Linked DNA regions of Sphaerotilus microaerophilus. The protein of the gene in region 3 binds, or shares a complex with, the protein of the main gene of each other region. Links are inferred from orthologs where the notes say so. Each region holds a gene or a part of one and is shown on either strand. Other genes may lie near its edges. The genes, in order: tsaB, tsaE and tsaD.

Region 1 (6,124 bases), 1.7 Mb from region 3 along the record:
CGTGCTGCTGACGGTGCATCCGAGCGATTGCCAGGCGCGCGATTTCTTTGCCCAGCGCCTGCTGCAGACCTCGGCCAACGGCCGGATGCCCGCCAGCCCGGCCGACCTGATGCTGCGCATCGTCAACCACCTGGTGGACGGCTACCTGGAGCTGCGCCGGCTGCTCACCCGACAGCTCGGCACGCTGCAGCAGGATCTGCTCGGTCCGCGCAGCCGCCGGGTCGACTGGCAGGCGCTGCTGGAGTCGCGCAACCTGCTGCACCAGTTGGAAGACGTCTGCGAGGACCAGCACAGCGCGGTGCAGGAGTGGATGGATGCACTCGATGAGTGGCCGGCAGAGACCGAGCCACAGGCCGTGCGCGAGCGCGAGCTGCTGCGCCTGCGCTCACGCGACGTGCAGGAGCACATCGAGCGAGTCCTTACGCACGTGCGACGCCTGCAGGCCTCGGCCGAATCGGCGGTGCAGATGCACTTCTCGGCGTTGGGGCAGCGCACCAACGACATCATGCGCACGCTGACGGTGCTGACGGCGATCTTCCTGCCGCTGAACCTGATCACCGGCTTCTTCGGCATGAACTTCGACAGCCTGCCGCTCATCCACACCACCACCGGCGTGTGGTTCGCCATCGGCACGATGGCGGTGCTGGGCATCGGGCTGTCGGTGTTCTTCTGGCGCAAGCGCTACCTGGGGACGCGCCACGCCTGAGGTGGCTGTCGCTGGCCGGTGTCAGGCCTGCGGGGGCGTGTCGCGTTCGGCGTTGACGCGTGCCAGCACCTCGGCGGCCAGGCAGAGGTCTTCCCAGCTGCGGGCCTTGTCGAGCGGGTTGCGCAGCAGGTAGGCCGGGTGGTAGGTCACCACCACCGGCACGCCGTGGTAGCGGTGCACCTTGCCGCGCAGCCGGCCGATCGGCTCCTGGCTGGCCAGCAGTGACTGCACCGCGAAGCGTCCCATCGCCAGGATCAGGCGCGGCGCGACCAGCTCCACCTGGCGCTTCAGGAAGGGCTCGCACTGCGCCACCTCGGGTGGCTCCGGGTTGCGGTTGGCCGGCGGGCGGCACTTGAGCACGTTGGCGATGTAGACCTGCCGGGCTGGCTCGGCCTCCTGGCGGGTCAGTCCGACGGCGCGCAGCATGTTGTCCAGCAGCTGCCCGGCCTTGCCGACGAAGGGCTCGCCCTGGCGGTCTTCCTGCTCGCCGGGCGCCTCGCCGATCAGCATCCAGTGCGCCTGCTCGTTGCCGACGCCGAACACCGTCTGGCGCCGGCTTTCACACAGGACACAGGCGCGGCAACCGGCCACGGCCTCGCGCAGGGCCGGCCAGTCCATCGATGCGACGCCGCCGGGCCGCAGCGCGCGGGTGGGGGGCGTGGCGGGCACGGCGGCCGTGACGGTCGGTTCTGCCCGGCGGCTCGCAGCAGGGGCGGGTGAGGGGAGCGGTGCGGGAACTGGCGCAGGAACTGGCGCAGGAATTGGCTTAGGAACCGGCGCAGGAAGCGGTGCGGAGGGCGCTGCCGACACCGTCGTCTGAGCGGCCCCCGAGGGGTGTGGCTCGTCCGTGGTGGTGTTGTTGGTGTCGGCCTCTGAGGCTGTCCCTGTTTCTGCGGGGGGCTCGGGCGGCAGCCACAGGTGCACGTCCATGGCCTCCAGCATGGACAGGCGGCGTTCCGGCCAGCGGGTACTCATCGCGAGCGCCCCCAGGCGGGGGTGGGCGGCTCGACGGCACGGCGCAGCACCAGCGCATCCTCGCGCCGCCCGCCAGCATCGGGGTAGTAGCCCTTGCGCAGCCCGACCTGCTCGAAGCCGAAGCGTTCGTACAGCGCACGGGCGCGCCCATTGCTCGGCCGCACCTCCAGCCAGAGCCAGTGGGCGTCTTCGCGGCGGGCGTGTTCCTCCAGCGCACGCAGCAGCAGCAGGGCGTGGCCCTGGCCCTGGTGATCGGGCGCGACGGTGAGGTTGAGCAGGTGCAGCTCGTCCAGCCCGGCCATCACGATCTGGTAGCCCAGCAGTTCGCCGCTGGCGCTGATCAGGCTGCAGCACCAGTAGCCGGAGGCGATCGAATCGATGAAGTTGCCGCGGCTCCAGGGGAAGGGGTAGGCCTGTACCTCGATGGCCATCACCGCGTCGAGGTGGCTGACCTCCATGGGCTGCAGCCGTGGGGTCGGTGCTGGCAGCGGCGCGCGGGCGTTCATGGCGCCGTCGTGCTGGGTTGAGCGGCCGGCCGTGCGGCCAGGCGTTCGGCGGTCGTCTGGGCCACCTTGTCGCGCACGTACAGCGGCAGTGCCAGCGCCGGGTCCAGCGTTTCGCCGCGTTGCCAGGCCGCTTGGGCCAAGGCGGCCAGGGCGGCGCCGTCGGGCGCGGCATCGGCGATCTGGACGAGTGCGGCATCGACCGACCCCAGCGCCTCCTGCAGGGCGGGCAGGGCCAGCGCATTGCCCGCCACGGCGACAGGATGCCGGGCCACTGCGGCCGCCAGGCTGGCAGGGCTGTAGAGCGCGGCCGATTGCCGCAGTTGCCAGTGGCCGGGGCCGAGTCGCTGCCAGCAGGCGGCGTAGACCTCGCCCATGCGGGCATCGGTGGCCGCCCAGACCTGGTCGACGCCGCAGCGCTGGTGGGCGCTTTCGGCCACCGCGGCCAGGGTGTCGAGCGCCAGCAGCGGCCGGCCACTGCCCAGCGCCAGCCCCTGCGCGACGGCGCAGGCGGTGCGCAGGCCGGTGAAGGCGCCGGGGCCGCGGCCGAAGCCGATGGCATCGAGCTGCGCCAGGGTGCAGCCGGCCTCGGCGAGCAGGCCTTGCACGGCCGGCAACAGCGTGGCGGAGGCCTGGGCGCCGGCGGGCAGGGCGCGCACACGCAGCGCGCCGCCGCACAGCAGCGCGAGGTGCACCGTCTCGGTGGCGGCGTCGATGGCAAGCAGGCGCGGATCGGTCATGGGCAGGCGCGGGATCAGCCCGGCAGTGTAGCGGTGGCGGCCGTGGCCACGGGCTGTGGCACATCGCACGCGCCGTCTCCCGCACGCTTGGCGCCCTCCCCTGCGCAGAGGGCCGGCCTGCACACAGGGCAGGCCGGGCTGCGTATCATGCTGCAGTGCAGCGAAAATGGCGTCCAGGCTTGGCCTGCGTCCCGGCCATCCCCTCTGAGCTGCGCCTCCCCCTGCCTTGTCGTCGTTGTCGATCCTGATGTCCTGTGCCTCCAAGCTGCTGTTGCGGGCCATTCCGTTCGGCCTGGGCCGGTGGCTGCTTGCCCTGAGCCTGCTGGCCGGTTGGGCGGCTGCGCATGCCGTGGTGCCCGAGCCGGTGCGTGCCGCACTGGCCCGCGCGCAGATCGATGCCGACAGCCTGTCCCTGTGGGTCGCCCCGGTGGGTACCGACACGCCGCGCCTGGCCCACCAGGCCGAACGGCTGGCCCACCCCGCCTCGGTGATGAAGCTGGTCACCTCGGCCGTGGCGCTGCAGCGGCTTGGGCCGTCGTGGCAGTGGAACACGGGGGTCTACTTCGACGGCCCGGTGCAGCGCGGCGTGCTGGAGGGCTCGCTGATCCTGCAGGGGCGCGGCGACCCGCGCCTGGTGACCGAGCGGCTGTGGCTGCTGCTGCAGCGCGTGCGGCAACTGGGCGTGCAGGAGATCCGTGGCGACATCCTGCTGGACCGCAGCCACTTCGCCCTGCCGCCGGGCGACCCCGGCGCCTTCGATGGCGAGCCCTACCGGCCCTACAACGTGCTGCCCGACGCGCTGATGCTCAACCAGAAGAGCTTCACGCTGTCGTTTCGGCCGGATGCGGCGCGCGGCCTGGCCTGGGTGAGCGCCGAGCCGGTGCTCACAGGGGTCGAGCTGCCGGCCAGCGTACCGCTGGACCGCCACCCCTGCGGCGAGTGGCGCGCCGCTCTGGCGGCGGACTTCAGCCAGGCCCGGCGCCTGAAGCTGGGCGGCAGTTACCCCGCCGCCTGTGGCGAAAAGACTTGGCCGATCGCCTACCAGGACCCGGGCAGCTACGACGCGCGCCTGATCGATGCGGCCTGGCGCGGCGTCGGCGGCCGCCTGCGTGGCGCGGTGCGCGAGGGCCGGGTGCCCGCCGGGCTGGCGCCGGCCTTCGAGTTCGCCTCCCCGTCGCTGGCCGAGGCGCTGCGCGACATGAACAAGTTCAGCAACAACATGGTGGCCCAGCACACCCTGCTGGCGCTGAGCCCGGTGCTGCCGGCGCGCTTCGAGCCGGCCCGGGCCGCGGCGCTGGAGACCCTGCTGCAGGGCCCCGGTTGCGCACCTGGCGAGATCGTGCTGGACAACGGCTCCGGCCGCTCGCGCGAGGAGCGCATCACCGCGCATTGCCTGGCGCGGGTGATGCAATGGTCCTGGGCCCAGCCCTGGATGCCCGAGCTGCTGGCCTCGCTGCCGGTGGCCGGCGTGGACGGCACCGCACGCCGCGCCGTGGCCGCCAGCGGGCGGGCCCATTTCAAGACCGGCTCGCTCGCCAACGTGGCGGCGCTGGCCGGCTGGATCCACCTGCCCAGCGGGCGCCGCGTCGTCGTGGTCGCCTTCATCAACCATCCCCTGGCGGCGCAGCGCGAGGCGCGCGCCGCCCTCGATGCCGTCGTGCAATGGGTGCTCGACGACAAGGAACTCAACGCCCCATGAACGAGATCACTTCCACCGTGGCCCTTTCTGGCCTGGCCGACCCGCAGACCCTGTCCGCGCTGCGTGACGCGATCGGCATCATCGCTGCCTGCCTGACCACGCTGTCCTTCGTGCCGCAGGCCTGGCACACGCTGCGCACCCGCGACGTCAGCGGCATTTCGCTGACGATGTATAGCGTCTTCACCCTCGGCGTGGCGCTGTGGCTGGTCTACGGTGTGATCCTGGGCGCCTGGCCGGTGATCATCGCCAACCTGGTCACGCTGGCGCTGGCCGCCACGATCCTGACGATGAAGCTGAGGTTCGGGCAGGCGCCGGTGGCCATCCGCGGCTGAGCGCAGGCTACCGGCAGCGGGAGCCGACGCTGCGGGTCAGAACGGGTTGGTGCGTGCCCGCGAGATGGCCGACGAGCCCAGCTGGGCCTGCCAGGCCGCACCGGGGCGGCGGCCATCGGCCCAGAGGTAGGTCGTGTTGCTGGCGGCGGCGCCGCTGGCCAGGGTCAGGTTGCTGCAGCCGATGACGCGGCGCTCGTCGCTCTCGTTGGGGTAGATGGTGTTGAACGGCGCGCTGTAGATGCCCGCCAGGTCGCTGTCCGCGCTGCCGTCGAACTGGACCTTGGTGGTGACGCAGGCCGCGCTGGTCCAGTCGGTGAAGCCGTAGGTGCCCGGGTTCTTGGCCATGAACTGCAGCAACTCGTCCGCCGTGACCAGGCCGACGTAGCGCCCGTCATTGATGACGGTCAGGCGCAGGCGTTCGTTGAAGCGCGCACTCAGGTCGGTGAGCAGCTGCTGGCGGTCGATGTCGGTGTGGGCCGCCTTTTCCGCGATGGCGTAGGGCGACAGGCCCAGGTCCGGCATCGTGGCGTAGACGATCCGCCCACCTGCGCCATTGTTGGCCATGCGGTTGACCAGGTTGCCCAGCGTCGTCCCCGCATCGCTCGCCTGGGCGAGCGCCTGGTCGCGGCTGAGGCTGCCGAGGTCGTAGGCGCTGTACGCATCCAGCACATCGTGCATGCCTGCCATCACCGTGACCAGCGTGGTCGGGTTGAGCACATCGGTGGCGTTGAACGCGGCAAACTGCGCTGCCACTTGGCTGACCCGGGCGCCATAGGCCGCCTTCATCACCGCGTTGGCACTCCCGGCTGTTCCACCGCACTCGGCGAAGGTCAGGCCGAAGCTGGCGGCCACGGACTGCACCCACAGCGGGGAGCTGCCGCACACCAGGGCGCCGGTGGTGGTGTCGACGGCGTTGTGGCCGTACTTGCTGCCCAGGGGCTCGCTGGCCAAGCCAGCGCCGAGTGCGCTCAGCTCGTCACCGAAGACGACCATGCGGGTCGGCGCGAAGTTCTCGACGCGCGAGGTGCTGCCCCCGCAGGCGGCCAGGCCCAGGGTCGCGGCCACGGCCAGCGTGGCTCCCAGGGTGCGGGCGGCGCGGGTCAGGGCGGTGGTCTTCAGCTTCATCGGCAATCCAGTCTGCGGCCGGTCCGGTGATGGCCGGGCCGTTC
Region 2 (6,107 bases), 3.1 Mb from region 3 along the record:
CTTCCAGGGTCTTCTTCACCGCCGCGCCGATCTTGTCGACCACGTCTTTCGGCAGGCCCTTGGGTCCGACGATGCCGTAGTAAGCCATGCGGTTGACGGGCTCCAGGCCGATCTCCTTGAAGGTCGGCACGTTGGGCAGCACGCTCAGCCGGGCGGGCGCGGCCACCACGATGGGCACCAGCCGGCCGTCCTTGATGAAGGGCAGGGCGGAGGGCAGGTTGTCGAAGATGATCGGCACCTGGCCGGCCACGGTGTCGTTGAGCGCCGGGCCCGCGCCACGGTAGGGGATGTGGGTGATGAAGGTGCCCGACAGGTTCTTGTACAGCTCCATCTGCAGGTGGCCGATGCCGCCGGTGCCGGAGCTGGAGAAGCTGTACTTGCCCGGGTTCTTCTTCACCTCGGCCAGGAAGCCCTTGTAGTCCTTGGCCGGGAAGCTCGGGTGCACCGCGATCACGTTGGGCGTCGCGGCGATGTTGATGATCGGCGTGAAGTCGGTCAGCGGGTTGTACGGCGTCTTGGGGTTGATCGCCGGGTTGGCTGCGGTGGTGGACACGGTGGCCATGCCCAGCACATGGCCGTCGGGCGGCGCCTTGGTGAGCTCGGCCGCGCCGACGATGCCGCCGCCGCCCGCCTTGTTCTCCACGACCAGGGTCTGCCCCAGCGCCGGGCCGATCTTCTCGGCCACGGTGCGCGCGACGATGTCGGTGGTGCCTCCAGGCGCGAAGGGCACGATCAGGCGCACCGGCTTGTTCGGGTAGCCCTGCGCCAGGGCGCTGCCTGGCAGGGCAGTCATTGCCGCGCCGAGCGCGGCCAGCGTGCTGGCGGCGGTCAACAGATCACGTCTTTGCATGGTTCGGTCTCCTGGATTGGGGCGGGGGTATGGCGCGCATCCTAGCCTGCGCACTCGGTGAGCGGGAGCGGGGGACCTCGGGTAGGCTCGCGGCCGATGTTGCTGACCCACGCCCTGCTGCTGCTGCCGGACTTCCTGCTGATCGTCTGCGGCTTCCTCGTCTGCCGTTTCACCGCGCTGGACCGCACGGTCTGGAACGCCACCGAGCGGCTGGTCTACTGGCTGCTGTTCCCGGTGCTGCTGTTCACCGCCATCGTGCGCACGCCGCTGGACCTGGGCGCGTCCCTCGGGCTGAGTCTGGCCGGCTGGGCGGTGGTGGGTGGCGGCTTCGTGCTGACGGTCGCGCTGCGTCACTGGCCCGGCGTGGATGCCCGGCTGCTGTCCAGCGGGGCGCAGGTGGCCTTCCGCTTCAACTCCTACGTGGCGCTGGCGCTCGCCGAGCGCATTGGCGGCTCGGCCGGGGTGGCCTGGATCGCGCTGCTGGTGGCGCTGTGCGTGCCGCTGTGCAACCTGGGCGCGGTGTGGTCACTGGCGCGCCACGGCGGGCAGAACACGCTGCGCGAGCTGGCGCACAACCCGCTGATCATCGCCACCGTGGCCGGCCTGCTGGCCAACCTGGCCGGGCTGCGCCTGCCGGCGACGGTGGACATGGTGCTGGGCCGCATCGGCGCGGCGGCGCTGCCGCTGGGCCTGATGGCGGTGGGCGCCGGGCTGGAGCTGGGCGGGCTGCAGAAGGCCCCGCGTCTGGCCGCGGCGCTGCTGTCGATCCGCCACGCGCTGCTGCCGGCGCTGGCGCTGGGGCTGGGTGCGCTGCTGGCGCTGCCCACCGGGCAGGCGCAGATCCTGCTGGCCTTCGCGGCGCTGCCCACGGCGTCGAGCTGCTACGTGCTGGCCGCGCGCATGGGCGGCGACGGGCCCTACGTGGCCGGGCTGGTCACCGCCTCGACCCTGCTGGGCATGCTCAGCGTGCCGGTGGCGCTGGCGGTGTTCAGCGCGCTGCACTAACGGGCGCGGCGGCGTCGCGCTGCGCCAGCGCCCAGGCGATGTGCTCGGCCAGCAGCGCCTGCGCGCCGGGCAGGCGCTGCTGCAGGGCGGTGGCGATGGCCGCATCGCCCGTCTCCCGCCAGGCGTTGCCCAGGGCCACGGCGAGGTTGCGCAGCCAGCGCGCATGGCCGATGCGGCGGATCGGCCCGCCCTCGGTGTGGCGCAGGAAGGCGGCCTCGTCCCAGGCCCAGAGTTCGAGCAGCGTGGCGTGGCCGAGCGGCGCACGCACGTCGAAGTCCGGCAACGCGCTGCGGCGGGCGAACTTGTTCCAGGGGCACACCAGCTGGCAGTCGTCGCAGCCGTAGATGCGGTTGCCCAGCGCGGCGCGCAGATCGAGGGGGATCGGCCCGTCGTGCTCGATGGTCAGGTAGCTGATGCAGCGCCGCGCGTCGAGCCGGTAGGGCGCCACGATCGCGCCGGTGGGGCAGGCGTCGATGCAGCGTGTGCAGGTGCCACAGTGGCCGCCCTGACTCGGTGCGGCCGCATCGTCGGTGGGCGGCAGCGGCAGGTCGATGTAGATCTCGCCGAGGAAGCTCATCGAGCCGCCCGTGCGGTCCAGCAGCAGGGTGTGCTTGCCGCGCCAGCCCAGCGTGCTGCGCGAGGCCAGCTCCACCTCCAGCACCGGGGCGGAGTCGCAGAACACGCGGTGTCCGTGCGGGCCGATCTCCGCCTGCAGTTGCTCGGCCAGGCGCTGCAGCCGCTGGCGCAGCACCTTGTGGTAGTCCCGGCCGCGGGCGTAGACCGACACCACCGCCGCGTGCGGATCGGCACTGCGCGCCAGTTCCTGCGCGCGCCAGTCCGGCGGCGGGCCCGCATCCCTGTGACGCGGCAGGTAGTCCATGCGTGCGGTGATCACCCGCACCGTGCCGGGTAGCAGCTCGGCCGGGCGGGCGCGCTTGAGCCCGTGGGCGGCCATGTAGGCCATGCTGCCGTGGAAGCCCGCCTCCAGCCAGCGCAGCAAGCCCGGCTCGGCATCGGCCAGGTTCACGTCGGCGATACCGATCTGGGAGAATCCCAGTGCTTCGGCCCATGTCCGCAACCGAGCCAGCAGGGCCTCCCCCCCCGCCGCGTCGAGCGGGGTGGTCTGTTCCTGCGAGCGGAGATCTGTCATCCGGTGATTCTAGAAACCCGCCTCCTGCATTGGCCCGACGAAGCGGCCTGCATCGCCTGCGCCCAGGCCCTGGCTGCCTGCCCGGCCGTGCGGCGCGCCTGCATCGAACTGGAAGGCACGCTGGGTGCCGGCAAGACCACCTTCGTGCGCCACCTGCTGCGCGCCCTGGGCGTGACCGGGCGCATCAAGAGCCCCAGCTACGCCATCGTCGAGCCCTACGAGCTGCCGCTGCCGCCCGGGCAGGAGGCGGATCCGGCGCCGCTGCCCCTGCTGCACTTCGACTTCTACCGATTCAGCGATCCGCAGGAGTGGGAGGACGCGGGCTTTCGCGAGCTCTTCGCCGCGCCGGGGCTCAAGCTGGTCGAGTGGCCCCGCCAGGCCGGCGGCCTGCTGCCCGAGCCCGACCTGCACTTGCTGATCGACCCGGCGGCCGACGAGAGCCGCCAGGTCACCCTGGCCGCCCGCAGCGAGCCGGGCCGCGTGCTGCTGCAGGCCGCCGCTGCGGCCCTGCCCGCGGATGACACCAGGACGCCGACATGAGCCGACGCCCCCTTCTCCCGACCTCGGACGTGCCCGCCGAGGCGCCTCGCCGCCGCTGGCTGCGCGAGGCCGGCGGCCTGACGCTGTTGCTGGCCGGTGCGGACCTGGCCCGCGGCGCCACCCTGGTGGCTGTGCGCGTGTGGCCGGCGGCCGACTACACCCGTGTGACGCTGGAGTCCGACGTCGCGCTGCAGGTCCGGCACTTCGCCGTGGCCGACCCGCCGCGGCTGGTGATCGACATCGACGGGCTGGAGCTGAATGCCGCGCTGCGCGAGCTGGTCGCCAAGGTGGGCAGCAACGACCCCAACATCGCCAGCGTGCGACTGGGTCAGGGACAGGGCCAAGGTCAAGGACAGGCCCAGGGGCAGGGCACCGGCACCGGCCAGTCGGCGACACCGCGCGTGCGCATGGTGCTGGACCTGAAGCGGCCGAGCACGCCGCAGGTCTTCGCGCTGGCGCCGATCGCGCCCTACCGGCACCGGCTGGTGTTCGACCTGCGCCCGGCGGTGGCGCCGGACCCGCTGATCGCCCTGGTCAAGGAGCGCGAGGTGGCGATCCAGGCTGCCGGCCCGGCCGCACAGCAGTGGCCCCGCTCCAGCCAGGAGGCCGCGCGCCAGGCGGCGGCGGACCTGAATGACGCGCTGGGCGACTTCATCGGCCAGCTCGACACCAGCGACGGCGAACCCGGCGAGGCCAACCGGCCGCGCCACCGCCGTGAGCTGAGCGGTGGGGGCGGTGGCGAGCATTCGGAGGCATCCCAGCGGCCGGCCACGTCAGCGGAGGCGCCAGCGGCATCGTCGCCGCCCGCCGCTCCGGGTGCGCTGCCATCATCGCCGCCGGTTGCCGCGCCCGCATCGTCGCGGCCGTCGGAGGCGCCTCCGGCGTCTGCGCCGGTGGCTCCGCCCCGCCCGCAACCCGCGGCGCAGGCCGAGGGTGAGCCGACCCGTGGGTCGAGCACGGCGCGCGCCAGTGTCAATCGGCTGCTGATCGTCGCGATCGACCCTGGTCACGGCGGTGAGGACCCCGGCGCCATCGGCCCCACCGGCCTGCGCGAGAAGGACGTGGTGCTGAAGGTCGGCCTGAAGCTGGCGGAGAAGATCAACGCCCGCCCCGGCATGCGCGCGGTGCTGACCCGCGACGCGGACTTCTTCGTGCCCCTGCAGGAGCGCGTGGCCAAGGCGCGGCGGGTGCAGGCGGACCTGTTCATGTCGATCCACGCGGATGCCTTCATCACCCCCGCGGCCCGTGGCGCCTCGGTGTTCGCGCTGTCGCCCTCCGGGGCCAGCAGCGCCGCGGCGCGCTGGATGGCCAAGCGCGAGAATGCCTCGGACGCCATCGGTGGCATCAACATCAAGGCGGCGGTGCGCGATGCGCAGATCCTGCGCACGCTGCTGGACATGAGCACCACCGCTCAGATCAAGGACAGCCTGCGTGTGGGCCGCGAGGTGCTGGGCCACATCGGGCGCGTCGGCAAGCTGCACAAGGCGCAGGTCGAGCAAGCCGGTTTCGCGGTGCTGAAGGCGCCGGACATCCCGTCCATCCTGGTCGAGACGGCCTTCATCTCCAACCCGGAAGAAGAAGACCGCCTGCGCAGCGAGCGCTACCAGGCGCAGCTGGTGCAGGCGCTGTATGCCGGCATCGTGCGCTACTTCGCGCGCAACCCACCGCTGGCGCGCAATCGCCTGGCCTGAGCCCCACCTGAACCACCCACCACACCTGGGAGATCCGCTTTGCCCCCCGCTGCCCGTGTTCTCCGCCGCAGCGCCGCGCTGCTCTCCTTGGGTCTGACGCTGGCGCTGCCCGCCACGGCCCAGTCGATCCAGCTGAAGCTCTCGGGCGAACTGCCCAGCGTGACGCCCTGCCCGGAGGGCCTGCCCGCGGACGCCGAGTGCCGGCGCGGGCGCGACCACCTCGGCGCCTGGATCTGGATGGCCCGTCCGACCGGGTGGAACGGCAAGCTCGTCGTGCATGCCCATGGTGGGCCGGAACTGGGCGACCCCTCGGCCGAGCGCACCGCCCGCGACCTGCAACGCTGGAGCGTCTGGCTGCGTGCCGGCTGGGGCTGGGTGGGATCGAGCTTCCGCCAGGGCGGGGTCGAGCTGCGCGCCGCGGCCGACGACACCGAGCGCGCCCGCCAGGCCTTTGTCGGCGAATACGGCGAGCCGGCCTTCACCCTGCTGCACGGGCAGAGCTGGGGCGCAGGCGTCGCCGCCTCGGTGGCCGAGCGCTTCACCACGCCGGACTTCCACCCCCGCCGCGCGATGAGTGGCCGCCCGCCCTACAGCGCCGTGCTGCTGAGTAGTGGCGTGCTCGGCGGCGGCACGCGCGCCTACGACGTGCGACTGGACCTGCGCGTGGTCTACCAGGCGCTGTGCAACAACCACCCCCGCCCGGATGAACCCGGCTACCCGCTGTGGATGGGCTACCCGCTGATCGCCGGCAAGGTGCAGCCGATGACGCGCGCCCAGCTGGCCGAGCGCGTGGACGAGTGCACCGGCCTGAGCCGCCCGGCGGCGCAGCGCAGTCCGGCGCAGCAGCGCGCGCTGGAGACGATCACCCGCA
Region 3 (6,162 bases):
AGGCGCCAGCCGGTCATCAGGAAGCTCTTAGAGAAGCTGTGCACCACCAGCAGGCGGTCGTCGGGCTCGGCCAGGTCGAGAAAGCTCGGCGCCGCAGCGGCGGCGTCCGCAAAGTACAGCCGCTCGTAGACCTCGTCGGAGACGATCCAGGTGCCGGTGCGCCGGCAGTGCGCCAGGATCTGGCCGATCTCGGCGTGCGTGAGCGTCCAGCCGGTCGGGTTGTTCGGCGAGTTGACAATCAGCACCCGCGTGGCGGGCGTGATGGCCGCCAGCAGCTCGTCCAGGTCGAGCTGCCAGGCCCCTTCGTGGGGATGCAGACTGACGCGCTTCACCCGCGCACCCAGGATGGCCGGCTGGGCGGTCAGGTTGGGCCAGACCGGCACCACCGCAACCACCTCGTCGCCTGCGTCCACCAGCAGTTGCTGCGCCAGCATCAACGCGCTGACGCCCGAGGACGTGATCGCCACCCGCTCGGCACTCACCGCCGGGTGCAGGCTCGAAATGTAGGCCGCCTGCGCCTCGCGCAACTCGGGCAGGCCAAGGTTGTGGGCGTAGAAGACCTCGCCCGCCTCGATCGAGCGGATCGCCGCCTGGCAGACCGGCGCCGGCGTCGGCTCGTCGCTCTCGCCGAACCAGAAGGCCAGCACGTCGCTGCGCCCCAGGCCGGCGTTGGCCACTTCGCGGATGCGCGAGGCATCCAGGTCGGCAATCACATGGCGCACATCCGCATCCCGCACAGCACGCACCCCGTCGGTGGTTGGTCAGCCGGTCAGTATGCCGGCATCTTGCAGCTGTGCGGCAGCTCGGTCTGCGCCGCACTCAGGTAGCGCAGGGTGCGGAAACCGTAGCCGCTGCCCTCGACGTCGAAGCGCACGCCCTCGCTGCCGGCCTTGCGCATCACACTGACGTACAGCGGCTGGATGAACTGGTGGTCGCCCGCGCGCATCACGCCCTGGCCCAGGCCGCCGAGTGTCCGGCCGTCGTAGCGCGCGCCCGACAGGGCCCGGGCCACCGCGCCGGCCTCGGCACTCTTCGCCCGTTCGATGGCCTGCGCCAGCATCTCGACCATCACCTGCATGCGCACGTGGAGGTAGTCGTCCTCGGGCTTGGGGAAGCGCTGGCGGAAGCGCTGCACCAGCTCATCGGAGGCCTTGCCACCCACGTTCGGATGCCACTCGGCCAGCGCCACCACGCGGTCGACGCCCGCCTCGCCCAGCGTGCCCGGCACGCCCAGCGCATTGCCGTAGAAGGTGTAGAACTTGCCCTCGAAGCCCACCTCGCGCGCCGCCTTGACCAGCAGCGTCAGGTCGTTGCCCCAGTTGCCGGTGACCACCGCCTGGGCGCCGCTGGCCTTGATCTTGGTGGCGTAGGGCAGGAAGTCCTTGACCCGGCCGATCGGGTGCATTTCCTGGCCGACCACGCTGACATCGGGGCGGCGCTGGCCGATCAGCTCCTGGGCGCGGCGCACCACGTACTGGCCGAAGCTGTAGTCCTGGCCGATCAGGTAGACGCGCTTGAGCGCACTGTCCTGCGCCATCACGTCCATCAGCGCGCCCAGGCGCATGTCGGCATGCGCGTCGAAGCGGAAATGCCAGGGGCTGCACTTCTCGTTGGTCAGCGAGGGCTCGACCGCCGAGTAGTTCAGGAAGAGTGCCTGCCGGGCCGGCTCGCGCTGGTTGTGCTTGTTGAGCGCGTCGATCAGCGCGGCGGCGACCGCCGAGCTGTTGCCCTGGGCGACGAAGGCCACGTCCTGGTCCAGCGCCGACTTCAGCACCGACAGCGCCTCTTCGGCGTTGCCCTTGCTGTCCAGCCGGACCAACTCCAGCGGATGCGCGCCGTCGGGCAGCTTCACGCCGCCGCGGGCGTTGACGCGCTCGACTGCCCATTGCAGGTTGCGCGCCACCGCCTCGCCAGCGTTGCCGAAGGGGCCGGACAGGCCCTCGATCAGGCCGAGGCGGATTGGCACCAACGTCGCGGCCCCCGCCGAGAAGGTCAGCGAAGACAGCACAGCAGCCGCCACACAGCAGCCGAGAAAAGATGGCTTCATGTCGAGAAAGAGGATGAGATCAAGATGCCGACGTCACCGCTGCGTCAGCTCCCAGCGCGGCTGCACGTCGAACGCGTAGGCCTCGCTGGGCTGCGCCAGCCCCGCCTGCAGGCGCATGGCCGCGGCCAACGCGATCATGGCGCCATTGTCGGTGCACAGGTGCAGCTCCGGGTAGTGCACGCGCACACCACGCCGCTGGCAGGCGGCATCGAGTTGCTGACGCAGCGACCGGTTGGCCCCCACGCCGCCGGCCACCACGAGGCGCCGCAGACCGCTGCCCTTCAGCGCGGCAAGCGACTTGGCCACCAGCACCTCAACGATGGCGGCCTGCGTGGACGCAGCCAGATCGGCCCGGGCGGCTTCGGTCAGCGCCTGCGCCGCCTCCAGCTTGAGCAGCTGGGTGCGCACCGCCGTCTTCAGCCCGGCAAAGGAGAAGTCCAGGTTGCCGGCGCGCAGCAGCGGGCGCGGCAGCGCAAAGGCATCCGCCCGCCCCTGCTCGGCCAGCCGCGCCAGCGCCGGCCCACCCGGGTAGCCCAGGCCGAGCATCTTGGCGGTCTTGTCGAAGGCCTCGCCCGCCGCGTCGTCGATGGTCTCGCCCAGCTGCTCGTAGCGCCCCACTCCTTCGACGCGCATCAGCTGCGTGTGCCCACCCGAGACCAGCAACGCAATGAAGGGGAACTCCGGCGGATCGGCCGACAGAAAGGGCGACAGCAGGTGCCCCTCCAGGTGATGCACGCCCAGCACCGGGCGCTGCAGCGCCAGCCCGAGCGCGCAGGCCACGCCCGTGCCGACCAGCAGCGCCCCCGCCAAGCCAGGGCCGCGGGTGTAGGCCACCACATCGATGGCATCGAGCCCAAGGCCCGACTGGCTCAGCACCTCGCGCGCCAGCGGCACCACGCGGCGGATGTGGTCACGCGACGCCAGTTCCGGCACCACGCCGCCATAGGCCTGGTGCATGTCGATCTGGCTGTGCAGCGCATGGGCGAGCAGGCGCGGCGGCGCCACGCCCGCACTGCCCTCGGGCAGTTCCACCAACGCCACGCCGGTTTCGTCGCAGGAGGATTCGATGCCCAGCACGCGCAGCGGCGCCGGGCCAGACACGACACCGCTCATCGCGCCACCGCGCTGCGGCCGGCCCACCACCAGATCAGCGCCCCGGCGACGATCATCGGCACGCACAGCCACTGGCCCATGCTGAGGTTCAGGGCCAGCAGGCCCAGGAAACTGTCCGGCTCGCGGAAGTACTCGGCGATGAAGCGGAAGCTGCCGTAACCGACCAGGAAGGCGCCAGACACCCGCCCCCAGACGACGCCACCCGCGGCCGACGTGTGCGCGCCGCGGCTGCGCCCATAGAACCAGAGCAGCACAAACAGCGCCAGCCCCTCCAGCGCGAACTGGTAGAGCTGCGACGGGTGCCGCGGCAGCTCGCTGCCGGACTGCGGGAACACCATCGCCCAGGGCAGCGACGCATCAGCCGCCCGCCCCCAGAGCTCGCCATTGATGAAATTGCCCAGCCGGCCGCAGGCCAGCCCGGTGGGCACGCAGGGAGCCACCAGATCGGTCACCTCGAAGAAGCGCCGACCGCGCAGCCGCGCAAACACCACCATCGCCACCAGCACGCCCAGCAGGCCGCCGTGGAAGGCCATGCCCCCCTTCCACACCGCGAAGATCTCCAGCGGGTTGGCCAGGTAGTAGCCAGGTTTGTAGAACAGCACGTAGCCGATGCGCCCCCCCAGGATCACGCCCAGCACACCGAAGAAGAGCAGGTCCTCCACCTCGCGGGCGGTCCAGCCACCGGCCGCGTAGGGCGCATGGCGGATGCGGCGCGTCGCCAGCAGGTAGAACAGGCCGAAAGCGGCCAGGTAGGTCAGGCCGTACCAGTGGATCTGGAAAAACCCCAGGTTGATCGCGACGGGATCGAATTGCGGATGGACGAGCATGGGGCGGGATCATATCGACCCGCCTGCCCCCACTCTGCGACCGACCAGCCCGGCGCGACGCTCAGCGCCCCTTGCGCGCCGACGCCTTGGGCAACCCACCCATCGCCGCCACCGCACGCTGGCGGCGGGCCCGCCTGCGCTGCTCGAAGCGCTCCTCCTGTAGCCGGCGCGTGCGCCCGCTTGCATCTGACCAGGCCCACCACACCAGAGCGGCGATGAAGGGCAGGAACATCGACCAGGCAGACCACTGGGCCATCGGCTCCATCCCCAGCCAGCGCAGCAGCAGCAGGGCCAATCCCAGCATCACGAAGTACATGGCCCCTCCAGTTCGGGTTTGGATGACAACCGTTGAGCATACTGCCGCGTTGAGTCTCGTGAGTCAGACTGGTGTCAAGTGACGACCGGGAGGGCTCATTACAATCCGTTCGCTTCGTCCCCCTACGGCCTTGCCGACACCCTGAAAGGAAACCATGAAGTCCGTGTTCGCCCTGATCGCTGCCGCCTTCGTCGCCGGCCCCGCCCTCGCTGCCGATGCCGGCCTGGAACTGGCGCAGAAGAAGAACTGCATGGCCTGCCACGCCATTGACAAGAAGCTGGTCGGCCCGGCCTACAAGGATGTGGCCGCCAAGTACAAGGCCGACAAGGCCGCTCCCGCCGCGCTGGCCGCCAAGGTGGTCAAGGGTGGCGTGGGTGCCTGGGGCAATGTGCCGATGCCCGCCAACAATGTGACCGAAGCCGAAGCCAAGCAGCTGGTCGCCTGGGTGCTGAGCCAGAAGTGATGGCCGCGGGCCAACCGCCCGCCGCCCTCCCACAACGCCCCGCCTCGCGGGGCGTTTTCACTTGAGCCCCCCTGCTGCCAGCGCGCCATGAGGATCCTGTTCGTCCACCAGAATTTCCCTGCTCAGTACGTGCATCTCGCTCCGGCGCTGGCTGCGCGCGGCCACGAGGTCCGGGCGCTGGCCATCTCCGAGCAGCGCCAGGCCCTGCCCGGTGTCCAGGTGTGGCGCTATGGCGTGAAGCGCGGCAACACCGCGGGCATCCACCCCTGGGTGGTGGACGTGGAAACCAAGGTGCTGCGTGGCGAGGCCTGCGCCCACGCCGCCGCGCAACTGGCGCAGCGCGGCTACGCGCCCGACCTGATCTGCGTGCACCCCGGCTGGGGCGAGGCACTGTTCCTGCGCGAGGTCTGGCCGAAGGCAAGGCAACTGCACTTCGTGGAGATGTACTACGGGGCCGAGGGGCAGGACGTCGGCTTCGACCCCGAGTTCCCTGGCGTGGACCTGGCCGCGCGCTGCCGGCTGGTGATGAAGAACAGCGCCCTCCTGCAGGGCCTGGTGACGATGGACGCCGGCATCAGCCCGACGCACTGGCAGGCCGGCACCGTGCCGGCGCTGTTCCAGCCCAAGCTGACCGTGCTGCATGACGGCATCGACACCCGTCGCGCCAGCCCGAATCCCCAGGCGCGTTTCCAAGCCACTACGCAGGCCACCACGCAGGCCGGCCTGACGCTCGACCTGACGGTGGCCGACGAGGTGCTGAGCTTCATCAACCGCAACCTGGAGCCCAGCCGCGGTTACCACCGCTTCATGCGCGCGCTGCCCGGAATCCTGCAGCGGCGCCCGCAGGCCCAGGTCGTGATCGTCGGCGGCAGCGACGTGAGCTACGGCGCCCGCCCGGCCCACGGAACTTACCAGCAGATCTACCTGGACGAGGTGCGCGAGGCCATCGGCGAGGCCAACCTCGCCCGGGTGCATTTCGTCGGCCGCATTCCCCATGCCTCGCTGATGGCGCTGTTCCAGGTCACGCGCGCGCATGTCTACCTGAGCTACCCCTTCGTGCTGAGCTGGTCGCTACTGGAAGCGATGGCCTGCGAGGCGCCCATCGTCGGCTCGGACACCGCCCCCGTGCGCGAGGTGATCACGACGGGCGACACCGGCGTCCTGGTCGACTTCTTCGACACGGCCGCACTGGTCGATGCCGCCTGCGACACCCTGGCGCAGCCGCGCGGCACGGCAGCGCTGGGCCGCCGGGCGCGGGAGCTCGTGCTGGCTCGCTACGACCTGGCCAGGGTCTGCCTGCCCCAGCAGGTGGCGCTGGCCGAGGGCATGGCCGCCGGCTGATCGGCCCATCCACGCACCACGCACCACGCAAGAGAGGGCCAGAAAAAAGGCGCCC

What was found.
Region 1: the proteins of tsaD (region 3) and tsaB are in contact, whole or in part, in a solved structure (PDB 4WQ4), measured with the Escherichia coli proteins. The link is inferred for Sphaerotilus microaerophilus from one-to-one orthologs.
Region 2: the proteins of tsaD (region 3) and tsaE are in contact, whole or in part, in a crystal structure (PDB 6N9A), measured with the Thermotoga maritima proteins. The link is inferred for Sphaerotilus microaerophilus from one-to-one orthologs. Residues at the interface, in WP_004082750.1 of Thermotoga maritima: Cys10, Asp11, Arg49, His50, Leu82, Gly84, Gly135, Gly136, Glu154, Thr155, Leu156, Asp157, Asp158, Ser159, Glu162, Asp165, Lys166, Arg169, Leu170, Tyr175, Lys213, Thr214, Leu217, Tyr218, Gln221, Arg222, Asn324; in WP_004082108.1 of Thermotoga maritima: Leu37, Gly38, Lys46, Lys57, Val59, Lys60, Ser61, Thr63, Phe64, Thr65, Leu66, Met67, Val69, Pro71, Tyr82, Arg83, Leu84, Asp86, Asp88, Phe89, Asp93, Ile128, Asp130, Glu131, Arg134.

What each region holds. Positions count from the first base shown.
Region 1 is NZ_AP025730.1:67,697-73,820, reverse strand. What follows is about bases 1,055-3,996. They hold tsaB (tRNA (adenosine(37)-N6)-threonylcarbamoyltransferase complex dimerization subunit type 1 TsaB), read right to left. Parts: upstream 2,925-3,996; coding sequence 2,184-2,924; downstream 1,055-2,183. Other genes in these bases: dacB (D-alanyl-D-alanine carboxypeptidase/D-alanyl-D-alanine endopeptidase), read left to right, coding at 3,172-3,996; rimI (ribosomal protein S18-alanine N-acetyltransferase), read right to left, coding at 1,678-2,187; NGK70_RS00330 (uracil-DNA glycosylase), read right to left, coding at 1,055-1,681. In the rest of the region: NGK70_RS00335 (magnesium transporter CorA family protein), read left to right, coding at 1-706; more of NGK70_RS00330, read right to left, coding at 728-1,054; more of dacB, read left to right, coding at 3,997-4,623; NGK70_RS00310 (SemiSWEET transporter), read left to right, coding at 4,620-4,955; NGK70_RS00305 (SGNH/GDSL hydrolase family protein), read right to left, coding at 4,992-6,080. UniProt on the Escherichia coli protein: Required for the formation of a threonylcarbamoyl group on adenosine at position 37 (t(6)A37) in tRNAs that read codons beginning with adenine.
Region 2 is NZ_AP025730.1:4,869,817-4,875,923, reverse strand. Bases 1,852-4,776 are described here. They hold tsaE (tRNA (adenosine(37)-N6)-threonylcarbamoyltransferase complex ATPase subunit type 1 TsaE), read left to right. Parts: upstream 1,852-3,008; coding sequence 3,009-3,545; downstream 3,546-4,776. Other genes in these bases: NGK70_RS20845 (N-acetylmuramoyl-L-alanine amidase), read left to right, coding at 3,542-4,776; queG (tRNA epoxyqueuosine(34) reductase QueG), read right to left, coding at 1,852-3,005; NGK70_RS20860 (AEC family transporter), read left to right, coding at 1,852-1,855. In the rest of the region: NGK70_RS20865 (tripartite tricarboxylate transporter substrate binding protein BugE), read right to left, coding at 1-850; more of NGK70_RS20860, read left to right, coding at 953-1,851; more of queG, read right to left, coding at 1,839-1,851; more of NGK70_RS20845, read left to right, coding at 4,777-5,236; NGK70_RS20840 (hypothetical protein), read left to right, coding at 5,276-6,107. UniProt on the Escherichia coli protein: Required for the formation of a threonylcarbamoyl group on adenosine at position 37 (t(6)A37) in tRNAs that read codons beginning with adenine.
Region 3 is NZ_AP025730.1:1,767,967-1,774,128, reverse strand. What follows is about bases 1,121-4,100. They hold tsaD (tRNA (adenosine(37)-N6)-threonylcarbamoyltransferase complex transferase subunit TsaD), read right to left. Parts: upstream 3,161-4,100; coding sequence 2,081-3,160; downstream 1,121-2,080. Other genes in these bases: NGK70_RS07820 (TIGR04438 family Trp-rich protein), read right to left, coding at 4,049-4,100; lgt (prolipoprotein diacylglyceryl transferase), read right to left, coding at 3,157-3,987; NGK70_RS07835 (branched-chain amino acid ABC transporter substrate-binding protein), read right to left, coding at 1,121-2,047. Outside these bases: NGK70_RS07840 (pyridoxal phosphate-dependent aminotransferase), read right to left, coding at 1-722; more of NGK70_RS07835, read right to left, coding at 770-1,120; more of NGK70_RS07820, read right to left, coding at 4,101-4,303; NGK70_RS07815 (c-type cytochrome), read left to right, coding at 4,458-4,766; NGK70_RS07810 (glycosyltransferase), read left to right, coding at 4,854-6,107.